2 regions of the Virgibacillus sediminis genome follow, and region 1 is predicted to be linked to the other one. Evidence: riboswitches for the same ligand, from Rfam matches in the RefSeq annotation. Region 1 holds a riboswitch; the other holds the start of a gene.
What was found. A riboswitch is a leader RNA that binds a small molecule or an ion and turns the genes downstream of it on or off. The one in region 1 is predicted to bind S-adenosylmethionine.
Positions count from the first base shown of each region.

Region 2: another riboswitch for S-adenosylmethionine. It lies ahead of ACFODW_RS11615 (PLP-dependent aspartate aminotransferase family protein); the one in region 1 lies ahead of ACFODW_RS12100 (5-methyltetrahydropteroyltriglutamate--homocysteine S-methyltransferase).

Region 1 is NZ_JBHRRZ010000017.1:231,527-237,324, forward strand. It holds gene ACFODW_RS12090 (DUF1850 domain-containing protein) at 1-2, opposite strand, end outside; gene ACFODW_RS12095 (TAXI family TRAP transporter solute-binding subunit) at 1-927, opposite strand, end outside; gene ACFODW_RS12100 (5-methyltetrahydropteroyltriglutamate--homocysteine S-methyltransferase) at 1,143-2,252, opposite strand; SAM riboswitch class I at 2,335-2,442, opposite strand; gene metA (homoserine O-acetyltransferase MetA) at 2,515-3,423, opposite strand; gene ACFODW_RS12110 (D-glycero-alpha-D-manno-heptose-1,7-bisphosphate 7-phosphatase) at 3,538-4,062, opposite strand; gene ACFODW_RS12115 (pyridoxamine 5'-phosphate oxidase family protein) at 4,132-4,554, opposite strand; gene ACFODW_RS12120 (hypothetical protein) at 4,782-5,120, opposite strand; gene ACFODW_RS12125 (O-acetyl-ADP-ribose deacetylase) at 5,295-5,798, opposite strand, start outside.
Region 2 is NZ_JBHRRZ010000017.1:121,771-127,568, forward strand. It holds gene megL (methionine gamma-lyase) at 1-1,128, opposite strand, end outside; gene rarD (EamA family transporter RarD) at 1,366-2,286, shown strand; SAM riboswitch class I at 2,556-2,677, shown strand; gene ACFODW_RS11615 (PLP-dependent aspartate aminotransferase family protein) at 2,792-4,501, shown strand; gene ACFODW_RS11620 (SGNH/GDSL hydrolase family protein) at 4,822-5,727, shown strand; gene ACFODW_RS11625 (YpmS family protein) at 5,733-5,798, shown strand, end outside.

The DNA.
Region 1 (5,798 bases):
ATTATAATAGCGTTCGGCTCCTGGATGGAGTGGTGCTACAAGTCCTTCTTGGGCTTCTTCCAAGGAAATGTCAGAAGCTGCCTGGTGGGAGTTTTCCAAAGAATCCAGGTTTTCAAAGAATGCCTTTGTCAACTTGTAGACATCCTCTTCACTCATATCTTCGCGTACAATCAAAGCATTCATGATGGCAGCTGTTGGAACTGCTTCCTCATTGCCATACGTATCTGCCGGTATTTCCATTGGTACAAAATAGGACTGATCCTGGGCGATTTCCTCTACATCTTCCTGTTTGATGGTTACCAGCCGGATGTCCAGTGATTCGGAAAGCTCTAACAGGGAAGCATTAGGAAGCCCACTGGTCAGGAAAGCGGCATCCAATTGACCTGCCCTCAGTCCATCGGCTGCTTCAGCATACCCTAAATAATCAACTTCCAAGTCGTCATAGGTTATCCCATGTCCTTTCAGAAGATTACGGGCGTTCACCTCTACACCGGAGTTTTGGTCGCCAACCGCTACCCGTTTTCCTTCCAGGTCTGAAAGGGTTTCTATTCCAGAATCGGCTGTAGTCACTACTTGTACATAGTTAGGGTATAATGCTGCTATCTGATTGACTTTCTCAATCGGTGCGTCAAAGTTCCCCGTCCCCTCGACTGCCTGACTCACAACATCACTCATGGTGAAAGCCATTTCAATTTTATCTTCTTTCATCAAGTTGACGTTTTCCACGGAAGCTCCTGTGGTCTGTGTTCTTGAATTAATTCCGAATTCATTACTATATGTTTCCGCCAAGGTTGTGCCAATAATGTTGTATGGACCGGAAGAACCACCAGTCGCGATGGTGACGATATTTGTATCGAGTCCTTCTCCATTGCCTCCTGCTTCACCGCCTGATTCTTCATTCCCACCGCCACAGGCAGCAAGCAGCATCAAAACCAATACCCCTAATGCCAAACCTATTTTATTTCGTAACAATTCTATTACCCCCTTTATAAGATTCCAAAAATAGTATACAGCAAACGGTTTCAATTGGGAAGTAACTTACCATTATTTTGAATTTGTTAAATATTACCCGATATATATACAAAAAAACAGGCTGCACCGGAATAGTAATTTCCAGTGCAGCCTGCTTTTCTTAATATCTATTATTTCCATACATCCTTGGCAATGTCGAGGACATGGCGGATTTTTTCCCATTGCTGTTCCTCAGTAATATCATTACCTTCTTCAGTAGAAGCAAATCCACATTGCGGGCTGAGGGCCAACTGGTCGGCCGGCAAATACTCAGCAGCTTTGGAAATGCGTTGTTTCACTTCTTCCTTGTCTTCCAGCTCGCCGAACTTAGTAGTAATGAGTCCGAGGACCACATGCAAGTCATCTCTATTCACATGCTTGAGGGGCTCGAATCCACCAGAACGTTCATCATCAAATTCAAGGAACAGCCCATCAACTTGAAGTTTACTGAAAATAATTTCAGAAACCGCATCATAAGACCCCTCACTGAAATAGTGGGAACGGTAGTTGCCTCGGCAGATGTGCATGGTTATCAGCATGTCATCCGGACGGCCTTCCAATGATTCATTAATCGCACGGGTAAACAGTTCCTGCAGCTTCTCCGGGTCATACCCCTTGTCGCGGAGGGATTGGAGACCCTTCTCAGATAAGAAAGTTGCCCAGGAAGTGTCATCCAGCTGCAAATAGCGGCAGCCGGCATCATAGAATGCGCGGATGGCCTTCTTGTAAGCTTTGGTCAAATCCGGCAGAATGTCCTCCACGCCATATGTATCCTCGTCAATTTCTCCTCGCAGGAGAAGCATGTTCGGACTTGGTATGGTCATTTTAGGTACATGGTTTTCTCCTACTTGCTCATGCAAAAACTTGTAATGTTCCAGGAAGGGATGCCTTTCATCAAAATCCACCTTATCCTCTACCTTGATAATATAGGACTTTGTTTCAATCCCTTTAAAGCTCAGCCCAGATCCTGGGTCGTATCCCCTTACCCCTACAAGGTTTTCAAGGAAATCAAAATGCCACCAGGAACGGCGAAATTCGCCATCCGTGATGGATTGCAGCCCTGCTTCCTTCTGCTTCTCCACCAACTTGATGATCTCTTCATCTTCGACCTTCCGCAGCTGTTCTGCTGTAATTTCTCCATTTGCATGTTGCAATCTTGCCTGCTTCAAGCGCTCCGGCCGCAGCAGACTTCCTACATGATCCCCTTTAAAAGGAGCCTTCTTCTCTAACTTTACTGCCATGATTCGTCCCTCTCCTTCTATGGTGTAATAATGAAAAAGGGCCTCTCGCATAAGAAGAGACCCTGCATAAAGCAATTCATCCCTCTTATCATTCAAGCCGCCAGACGACTTGCTGGAAGTAGCACCTTGTCGGGAAAAACAGGTTGCTGAGGCTTCATTGGTCCAGTCCCTCGGCCTCTCCGGATAAGAACAATTCATTTAATTGTCTGTATTTTCATATCTAGTATGATAGCATTTTTTCCTCTAAAAGCAAAGGGGTTGATTAATCCCATTGATATGGTGTCTGCTGATAGACATAATAATTGAGCCAATTAGAGAACAGCAGATGTGTATGGGACCTCCATGTATTCAAAGGATGCTGGTTTACATCGTTATTCGGAAAATAATTCTCAGGTATGCTGATATCAAGCCCTTTGCTCAAGTCGCGGGCATATTCTTCTGCAAGCGTATCTGCATCATATTCCAAATGGCCCGTAACCATGATATGCTTCTCATCCTTGGATAAAATTATGAAAGCGCCCGCCTCTTCGGAAGAAGACAGCAGCAGAAGGCGCGGGTCTTTCTCTATATCTTCCATGGAAACGGCAGTATAGCGGGAATGAGGGGCATTGAAGATATCCTCAAACCCACGGACCAGATTGATGGTCTGGTCGGAAACCCGGTGCTGATAGATGCCGGAGAGCTTCTTCGGCAGCGGATACTTGTTGATTCCATAATGATAATACAAGGAAGCCTGTGCCCCCCAACAAATATTCAGTACGGAAGTGACATTGCTCTTGCTCCACTCCATGATCTCTGTCAATTCGTCCCAATAGTCCACTTCTTCAAACTCAAGGTGTTCAATGGGTGCTCCGGTTATGATCATTCCATCAAAGCGGCGGTCCTTTACCTCTCCGAATGTTTCATAGAACGTGTCTAAATGAGATTTGCTAGTATTCTTCGCTTCATGTGTCTTCATCCTCAGAAAGGAAATGTTCACCTGCAACGGCGTATTGCCAAGCAGACGAAGGAGCTGCAGTTCAGTTCTTTCCTTTTCTGGCATGAGGTTGACGATAAGGATATTCAACGGACGGATATCCTGTGATCTGGCACGATCCTCATCCATTACAAATATCTTTTCATGCCTCAGCTCTTCAGTTGCTGGCAGTTCCTTTGGTATATTTATTGGCAACAGCATCTCCCCCTGTGTATGCTCAGATAATGCTTACTATTATAAAGATAATGCAAAATTCCCGCAACAGCTTCGGCTGGAATAAAATAGGGAAACTTAATTTTCCACCTAAATTTATGCTGTAAGCCATTTTGCTGCAGACAGTAAATCGGGAAATACATAATCAGCATCAACACCGTCCAAAATGCCGTCTCCTATCAGAATAGTCCTTACTCCCGCCTTCTTCCCGGCCTGGATATCTGGTTCCCGGTCACCGGCCATAAAACTTTCCTTTATATCAACCTGATGCTTTTCAGCCAAATCTAAAATCATCTGGGGTTTCGGCTTCCGGCATGCACAGTTTGCATGCGGTTTATGAGGGCAGTAAGCAATATCATCAATCACTGCTCCGTACTCGTGCAGATCCTGCTGCATCTTGTTATGTATTTCTATCAATGCTTCTTTCGCCATAAAGCCAAGTCCCACTCCTCCCTGGTTTGTCACCACAAACACCTTGAACCCCGCTTTATTCAGCAGATGAATTGCCTCTCCAACCCCAGGCAGCAAATAAAAATCTTCCGGACTATTAACGAATTGGACACGGTCCGTAAGCACTTCATTCAAGACCCCGTCCCGATCAAGAAATATTCCTTTGGACAATGCAGACTCTCCTTTCGTCCAGTAAAAGAGGCTGAGACAAACGTTTTTTATCCCAACCTCTCATCCGTATTATAATTCCAGTTCTTGTGGCGGCTGACCCGTTTTATTCATTAGGCGGATACCGATAGGCTCTATTTCCAGAACCACATAATTCGGATCGTCGGGTCCTTCCATATACATCGCCAAATCTTCGCTCCACAGCCTGCTGCGCATCTCCTCTGAATCATTGAGACGTACCTTGCCTTGGTACTCTACATAATCATCGCCAAATCCCTCTCCTTCATACCCGATCAGGATGTGTGTATAGGGGTTTTCCTCAATCTCCTCCGTCTTATCCGTATCTTTGCTTGTAGGGGTATAAAGCTTCAAGCCATCATGATAAAAGGTCATATAACGGGAGTGCGGCTTATCTCCTTTAACAGTTGCCATGGTCCCTACCGAACTCTCTTGAAGAATCTTTTCCACTGTGGATCTAATATCCTTTTGATCCATCTAAGACCACTCCTTTTCCTCCGTTTCTTCATAGTGTTCCTTATCTTTGCCGAAAATAAACTCCTCCCACCTAGATAAGCTGGTGACCCAGCGCCTTGTCTGGAGCCTAGTTATTGATAACTTATCCTTCGAAAGCTGGGGGGGTTTTTTGTTGGGCGTTAGGAGGTGGATATGGCCATGGCTCTACCTATAAAAAAGCAATTGCACCCGGAACGAGGCAATTGCTTCTATACTTTCTCGGCCAACAGTTTCTCAAACCTGGCTATCAATGCAAATATATATGCCGTATTTTTCGAGACGTAGGATGCCTCTTTCCTCACACCTGGTTCTCCACTCTGCCAGCGGTGATAAAAAGCAAAAACACGCTCAAATTCCTTGAAGTTGATTTTTCTTACCTTGGAAATACTCACACTCGGTTTTTGGAAGGTCGCCGGTTTCACCAGCAGACAATCCTCTGTCGGACGAACAGCAAACCAAAGGGGCGACTGATGATTTTTCGGAACGGTATGGATTTCAAACTCAAAATCCCGTTCATTTATCTTCTCCCAGATATCTATTGCCTGCATAACAACAACCTCCACTGATTGATTGTCTCCATGATAATACACTCTGCATGAATCTTTCAATATATTATTTCGAGAGAAAGGAAGAAATGTCCTTCCTATTCTTGGAGATTTTCTTAACTTGCAATTATTCCATACTTCCGCGCCATTATTCAATCCATCTGTTCCACGTGAAACCTATTGAGGAGGCAGGGTCTCCTCCTTTAGAGCCTTTTCATAGATTTGGTAGTCTTTCTCAGAGAATAAAACCACCCTCACTTCTCCAACCTCTCTCCGATTCAAGCAGCTGACAAGCGTTCGAATTGCGACAGTGGCCGCTTCTTCCACTGGATACCCATACACACCTGTTGAAATGGATGGGAAGGAGATACTGGACAGCCCAGACCGAGCCGCAATATCCAAAGAGTTTCGATAGCAATTGGCCAGAAGTTTTTCCTGTCCATCCTTACCCTTTTTCCAGATTGGTCCAACCGTATGGATAACATATTCTGCAGGAAGATCATACCCCTTGGTGAGGACTGCTTCCCCTGTGGAAAGATAGTCGCCTTTCAGCTTCTGGGTGCGTATCTCTTTACATTCCTCCAACAGCCTTTTTCCGGCAGCCCGGTGAATGGCCCCGTCCACTCCCCCGCCGCCAAGGAGAGAGCCATTTGCTGCATTGACGATTGCATCTGTGTGCTG
Region 2 (5,798 bases), 110 kb from region 1:
GCCGACGGATAAGCGTAGCAGTGAATCGGTGATACCCATCTGTTTCCTTGCTGTTTCCGGCACCACGGCATGGGTCATGGTAGCCGGATGTTGAATCAATGATTCCGCATCGCCGAGACTGACGGCAATTTTGATAAACTGGAGGTTATTGAGAAACCGCTGGGCATCTGCCTTTGTCCCTTCGATCTCAAAAGAAACCAGTCCACCGCCCCGCTTCATCTGCCTTTTTGCAATATGGTGATCTTGATGCTCTTCATCCCCCGGATAATAGATTCGGCTCACTTTGGGATGGCCCTTCAGCTTCGCAAAGACTTTCTCTGCATTATCACAATGGCGATCCATGCGAATCGGCAATGTTTTAAGGCCGCGCAACAGCAGCCAGGCATCAAATGGTGACATCATACCTCCCATATCCTTCCGTGTCGTCATCGCCATCTCATCAAGAAAATCCTTCTTGCCAGCCACCAGTCCTGCAACGACATCCCCATGGCCGCCGATATATTTGGTCGCACTGTGAACCACCACATCACAGCCAAGCTCCAAGGGCCGCTGCAGATAGGGCGAGGAGAAGGTATTGTCCACGATGACAGGGATATTGAATTCTCCGGCCACCTCTGCCACCATCTGTAAATCAATCAGCTTCATCGTCGGATTGACCGGTGTTTCCACATACACAGCCACCGTTTCGGGCCGAATCTGTGAACGGATCTCCTCCTTGGTATCCATTTCAGAAAAATCATGCTGGATATTATACTTTTCCTCGAGCATCGTCAGCAGGCCAAATGTGCAACCATACAGGCCGGAGGAACAAAGAATATGATCATTCGCCTTTGTCAATGAGACAAGCACCGCAGAGACCGCCGCCATGCCAGTGGCAAATGCCAGCCCCCGCTCCGCTTTTTCCAGTGCGGCAATACGCTCCTCCAATACGGCAACCGTTGGATTTCCAAGCCTCGAATAGACAAATCCCTCCTCCTCTCCGGAAAAACGCCGTTCCCCCTGTTCTGCCGTATCAAAGGTATATGTCGAAGTCTGGAACAACGGGACCGAAAGACTGCCCAGCATTTCTTTGGAGTCATATCCTTCATGAATCACTTCTGTCTCGAACCTGTTCGTTTTATCTGCCATCACGGAACCCCCCGGGCTAGTTTTGAAAAACATATCTACTACTATTCTATTCTGGAAATCTGATTTTTGAAAGCGTTTTCTATAAATTATTCAATCTTGCCTATTGCTTTTATTTATATTTGCTCCTAAACTTGTCTTATTTGCTCGTCGTACCATGAATCCACCTGTCTCAGCAGGCAGTAAAAAGAAAGCAGCTCCCTGCGCAGAGGGAGTTTTTACATAGAGAGGAGTCTTACCATGAAAGACAACCAGGAAAAGCTTGGAATCCTGTATGCGACGGGAGCCTATTTCTTATGGGGCTTCCTGCCGATTTACTGGAAATTGGCAGATCACGTGCCTGCAGGCCAGGTCCTTGCCCACCGCATTATCTGGGCCTTCGTATTTATGGCTGCTGTGATCATGCTTACCGGAAAACGGCATACCATTCTCCAGGAGGCCAAGTCCATTATCCAACACAAAAGGCAGTTTTGGGGGATCACAGCCGCTTCCGTCCTTATCAGCCTCAACTGGCTCACATTCATTTGGGCAGTCAACAGCGACCATGTCATCCAGGCCAGTCTCGGTTATTATATCAATCCGCTGGTCAGCATCCTGCTTGGCGTCATCGTTTTGAAGGAACGCTTTACCGGCAGCCAGCTGCTTTCTTTCATCTTGGCAGCCGCGGGCGTTCTCTACCTCACCGTCAGTTACGGTGTATTCCCATGGGTATCTCTGATTCTCGCGTTCACCTTTGCCTTTTATGGCCTGCTGAAAAAAATGGTCCGGGTAAGCACTATGGCGGGGCTGACCATCGAAACGCTGATCGTCACACCGATCGCCCTTATCTATCTATCTCTCATCACGGACAATTCTTTTACCTGGGCAGAACCTTTATCAGCAACAAACCTTGTCCTAGTCGGTAGTGGAGCCGTCACCGCCATTCCCCTGCTGCTGTTTGCCAGTGGAGCCAAGCAGATTCCGCTAGCTATGGTGGGATTTTTGCAGTATATCGCACCGACACTCATGCTGCTGTTAGGTGTATTCCTCTATCAAGAGCCATTTACCCAGGCACATCTCGTAGCCTTCCTCTTGATTTGGACTGCACTGATCATCTACATGGCGTCCACCTACAGAAGGAATCTTCGGACGAAAAGGTCCCAGAGTCCATTACCTAAATAAAAAGAGCGATCTTTTTATTGCTCCGATTCAGATGGGGGTCGCACGAGTGAGGTATCTCGAACGTCCGGGCGATATTTTCACGCTCCTGCTGATTCCCCGTACGTCCGAGCGATATCTCCGCTCTCCTGCTGATTCCCCGAACGTCCGGGCGATATTTTCACGCGCCCCTCCCGCTAACTAAAGCATCATCTCACAATTAATTTTCTAAATCTATTGACATGACTGTAAATTAAAGTCTATAATGTTTAGTAATTTAGTAAGATTAATATCTCTTATCACGAGTGGTGGAGGGAATAGGCCCCGCGAAGCCCGGCAACCGTAAAGCGAGTGTACAACTTGCCTTTAAAGGTGCTACATCCTACAGATCCATATCCGATCTGGAAGATAAGAGGAGGACCGGTCGATAACCACAGCCCTCTTCTTAGGAAGAGGGCTTTTTTATCTCCTTCCTCCATCTTCGGGAATGGTAACCATCAGTTAACTCAAAACCAAGGAGGAATTATTTATGTCTCAATTTCATTCATTCAACCCGGAAACCGTATTACTACATGGAGGACAGCAGCCTGATCCTGCAACAGGTTCCCGTGCGGTTCCGATCTATCAGACTACTTCTTATGTTTTCCGTGATACCGAACATGCGCAGAATCTTTTCGGCCTGGCAGAACCGGGCAACATCTACAGCCGGATTATGAATCCGACCGTAGACGCCTTTGAGCAGCGGATGGCCCAGCTGGAGGACGGTGTCGGTGCGGTAGCTACGTCTTCCGGGATGGCTGCGATTACTTTATCGATCCTCAATCTGGCCAGCTCAGGCGATGAAATTGTCGCCGACAGCAATCTTTACGGCGGTACATACAATCTGTTTGCCAACACCCTGCCACGCTACGGCATCGATGTAAAATTTGTAGATGGAACCGATCCGGAAGCAATTCGCGCCGCCATCACGAAGAAGACGAAAGCCGTATTTGGAGAAATCATCACCAACCCAAGCCTGTATGTATTCGATGTTGAGAAGGTTGCCGAAATTGCGCATGAGCATGAGATCCCGCTGATCATTGATAATACATTTGCCACTCCATACGTAGCCAAGCCGCTTACATGGGGAGCCGATATCGTCGTCCATTCAGCAACCAAATGGATTGGCGGCCACGGCACGACTATCGGCGGGGTTGTTGTCGACGGCGGACGCTTCAATTGGGACAACGAACGATTCCCTGGATTTACAGAACCGGATGAAAGCTATGCCGGCCTTCAGTATAAAAACTTGGGCCCTGCCGCTTTCATCACCAAACTGCGTGTGCAGCTCCTGCGCGATATCGGTGCTTCCTTAAGCCCGCAGAATGCTTTCCTTCTTTTGCAAGGATTGGAGACCCTGCATCTGCGCATTGAACGCCATACAAAGAATGCAGAAGAAGTAGCCTCCTATCTGGAGAAGCATCCTGCTGTTGAATGGGTCAGCTTCCCAGGCCTAAAATCCCATCCATCACATGAGCTGGCGAAGAAGTACTTTGCATTTGGCTATGGCTCGGTGATCACATTCGGTATAAAGGGCGGCAGAGATGCAGGAAGGACACTTATTGATAATGTAGAACTCTGGTCCCACGTGGCAAATGTAGGGGATGCCAAGTCGCTGATCATCCATCCTGCCTCCACCACGCACCAGCAGCTGACAGCGGAAGATCTGCAGAAGAGCGGGGTAACAGAAGAATTGGTACGCCTCTCCGTCGGCATTGAATCGCCGCAGGATGTACTGGCAGATCTGGACCAGGCCATTTCCAAAGCTACCGGCGAACAGGGATTGCATGATTCCAATGAACAGAATGCTGTCAAGTGGCTGCTCGCTTCCCCATTTGACCGGAGCGGCGGCGCTGTACGCAAAAAAGTGATTGTTGCACTAGGCGATCACCCATCCAGCAGCAAATTGAAAAATCTCGGTTTTGAGGTAATAGCTGTCAACGATGCTTCCGACCTCGGCGAAGATATTGAGGCAGTCGATGCCATCCTGGCTGACGGGAAACAGCTTTCACAAACAGCCGTCGACCAGTTCATCAATAAACAAGCTAAAATCATCTGGGTCGACAACCCGGGGGATGCGGAAGACGCATTGGAAAACGCCAAGGCGGCAGGCCTTACAATCATCAGCGATAAGAATGCTTATGAAGAGGCAGTACAGTTGAGAAACAACCGTTCGGCACACAGGACAGTGGAAGTGTAAACCAGGCTGGTAATAATGAATCCCACCGATCAACCTGTACCGCACCATACAAATCAGGGGACGCTGCTCTACGGAGCTCATCCCCTGATTTTTTCATTGAAATCGAGGATTTCCATGCTTCCGGCAGATGTTTAAATTCCATTCATACGGGAAACATACATGATAGCCCATGAAAGACCGCCTTTTCCCAAGGCGTTTTTTTAATTTACCTATCATTAGATTCAGCTATTATCGAATAGGCTTCAGGGAAGACTTATATTATAATAATAGAAAGATATATTTTGCGCTGCATGGGTGTGGTTACGTTGAGGAGAAGAAATATGGTCATGACCATTATTACAATACTTTTATTGGCAGCCGGGACCTCATGGATTCTGGCTGCTCAGAAATCCCCTTTTGAAAATGTGGAAATCCCTCAGGAAGAAGAATTTTCTCCACCGGAAGAGCCTCCGGAGGAAGAGGCTGCAACAGAGGAGGAACCTCCGGAAGAAGGGATGGAACAGGAAGAAGAAACCCAGCCACAGCAGGGCCAGGTTTCAGTTCGAATCAAAGAGGAAATCCAGCGGGCGATCCATTCCCTATCCCCTCGCAGCAGACATATCACAGCAGTGGGCGACTCACTTACCCAAGGAGTGGGGGCATACCACGAAGAGGGCGGATATGTCGGAATACTGGACAGGGCGGTGAATGACCGTCTGCCTCTGGTGAAATTTGATAACCATGGGAAAAGGGGCAACCGCTCCGACCAATTGCTGAAGCGTCTGGAGAAGCCGGAGATAACGGAGTCCATCGCACAATCAGATATGGTCCTGATTACCATAGGGGCCAACGATATTATGAAGGTTGCCAAAGAGAACTTCACCAACTTGCAGATGGAGAATTTTAACCAGGAGCTTCGGCGCTATGAAGACAGGCTGGAGTCCATCATAGAAACCATCCAGGAAATCAACCCGGAAACAGAGGTCTTCCTAATCGGTTTCTACAACCCGTTCGAAGCATATTTCCAGAACGTCAAAGAACTGGAAATGATTGTACAGAACTGGAATACCACCGGCAAAGAAGTAGTGGAAGAAGAAGGCGGTACGTATATCCCGATTGCCGACCTATTTAAAGACACAGATGTCCACCTGTTCGCCGAAGACAATTTCCATCCGAACGATCTTGGATACCAGCGTATTGCCAAAAGAGTATTAGAATATATAACGAATGTTGAAGAAGAGGAATGATCGCGATGGCGACAAGAGGAGAACAGAACCGGAATAAGGGGAGGTACAAGAAGTTGTTCTACGGGCTGCTG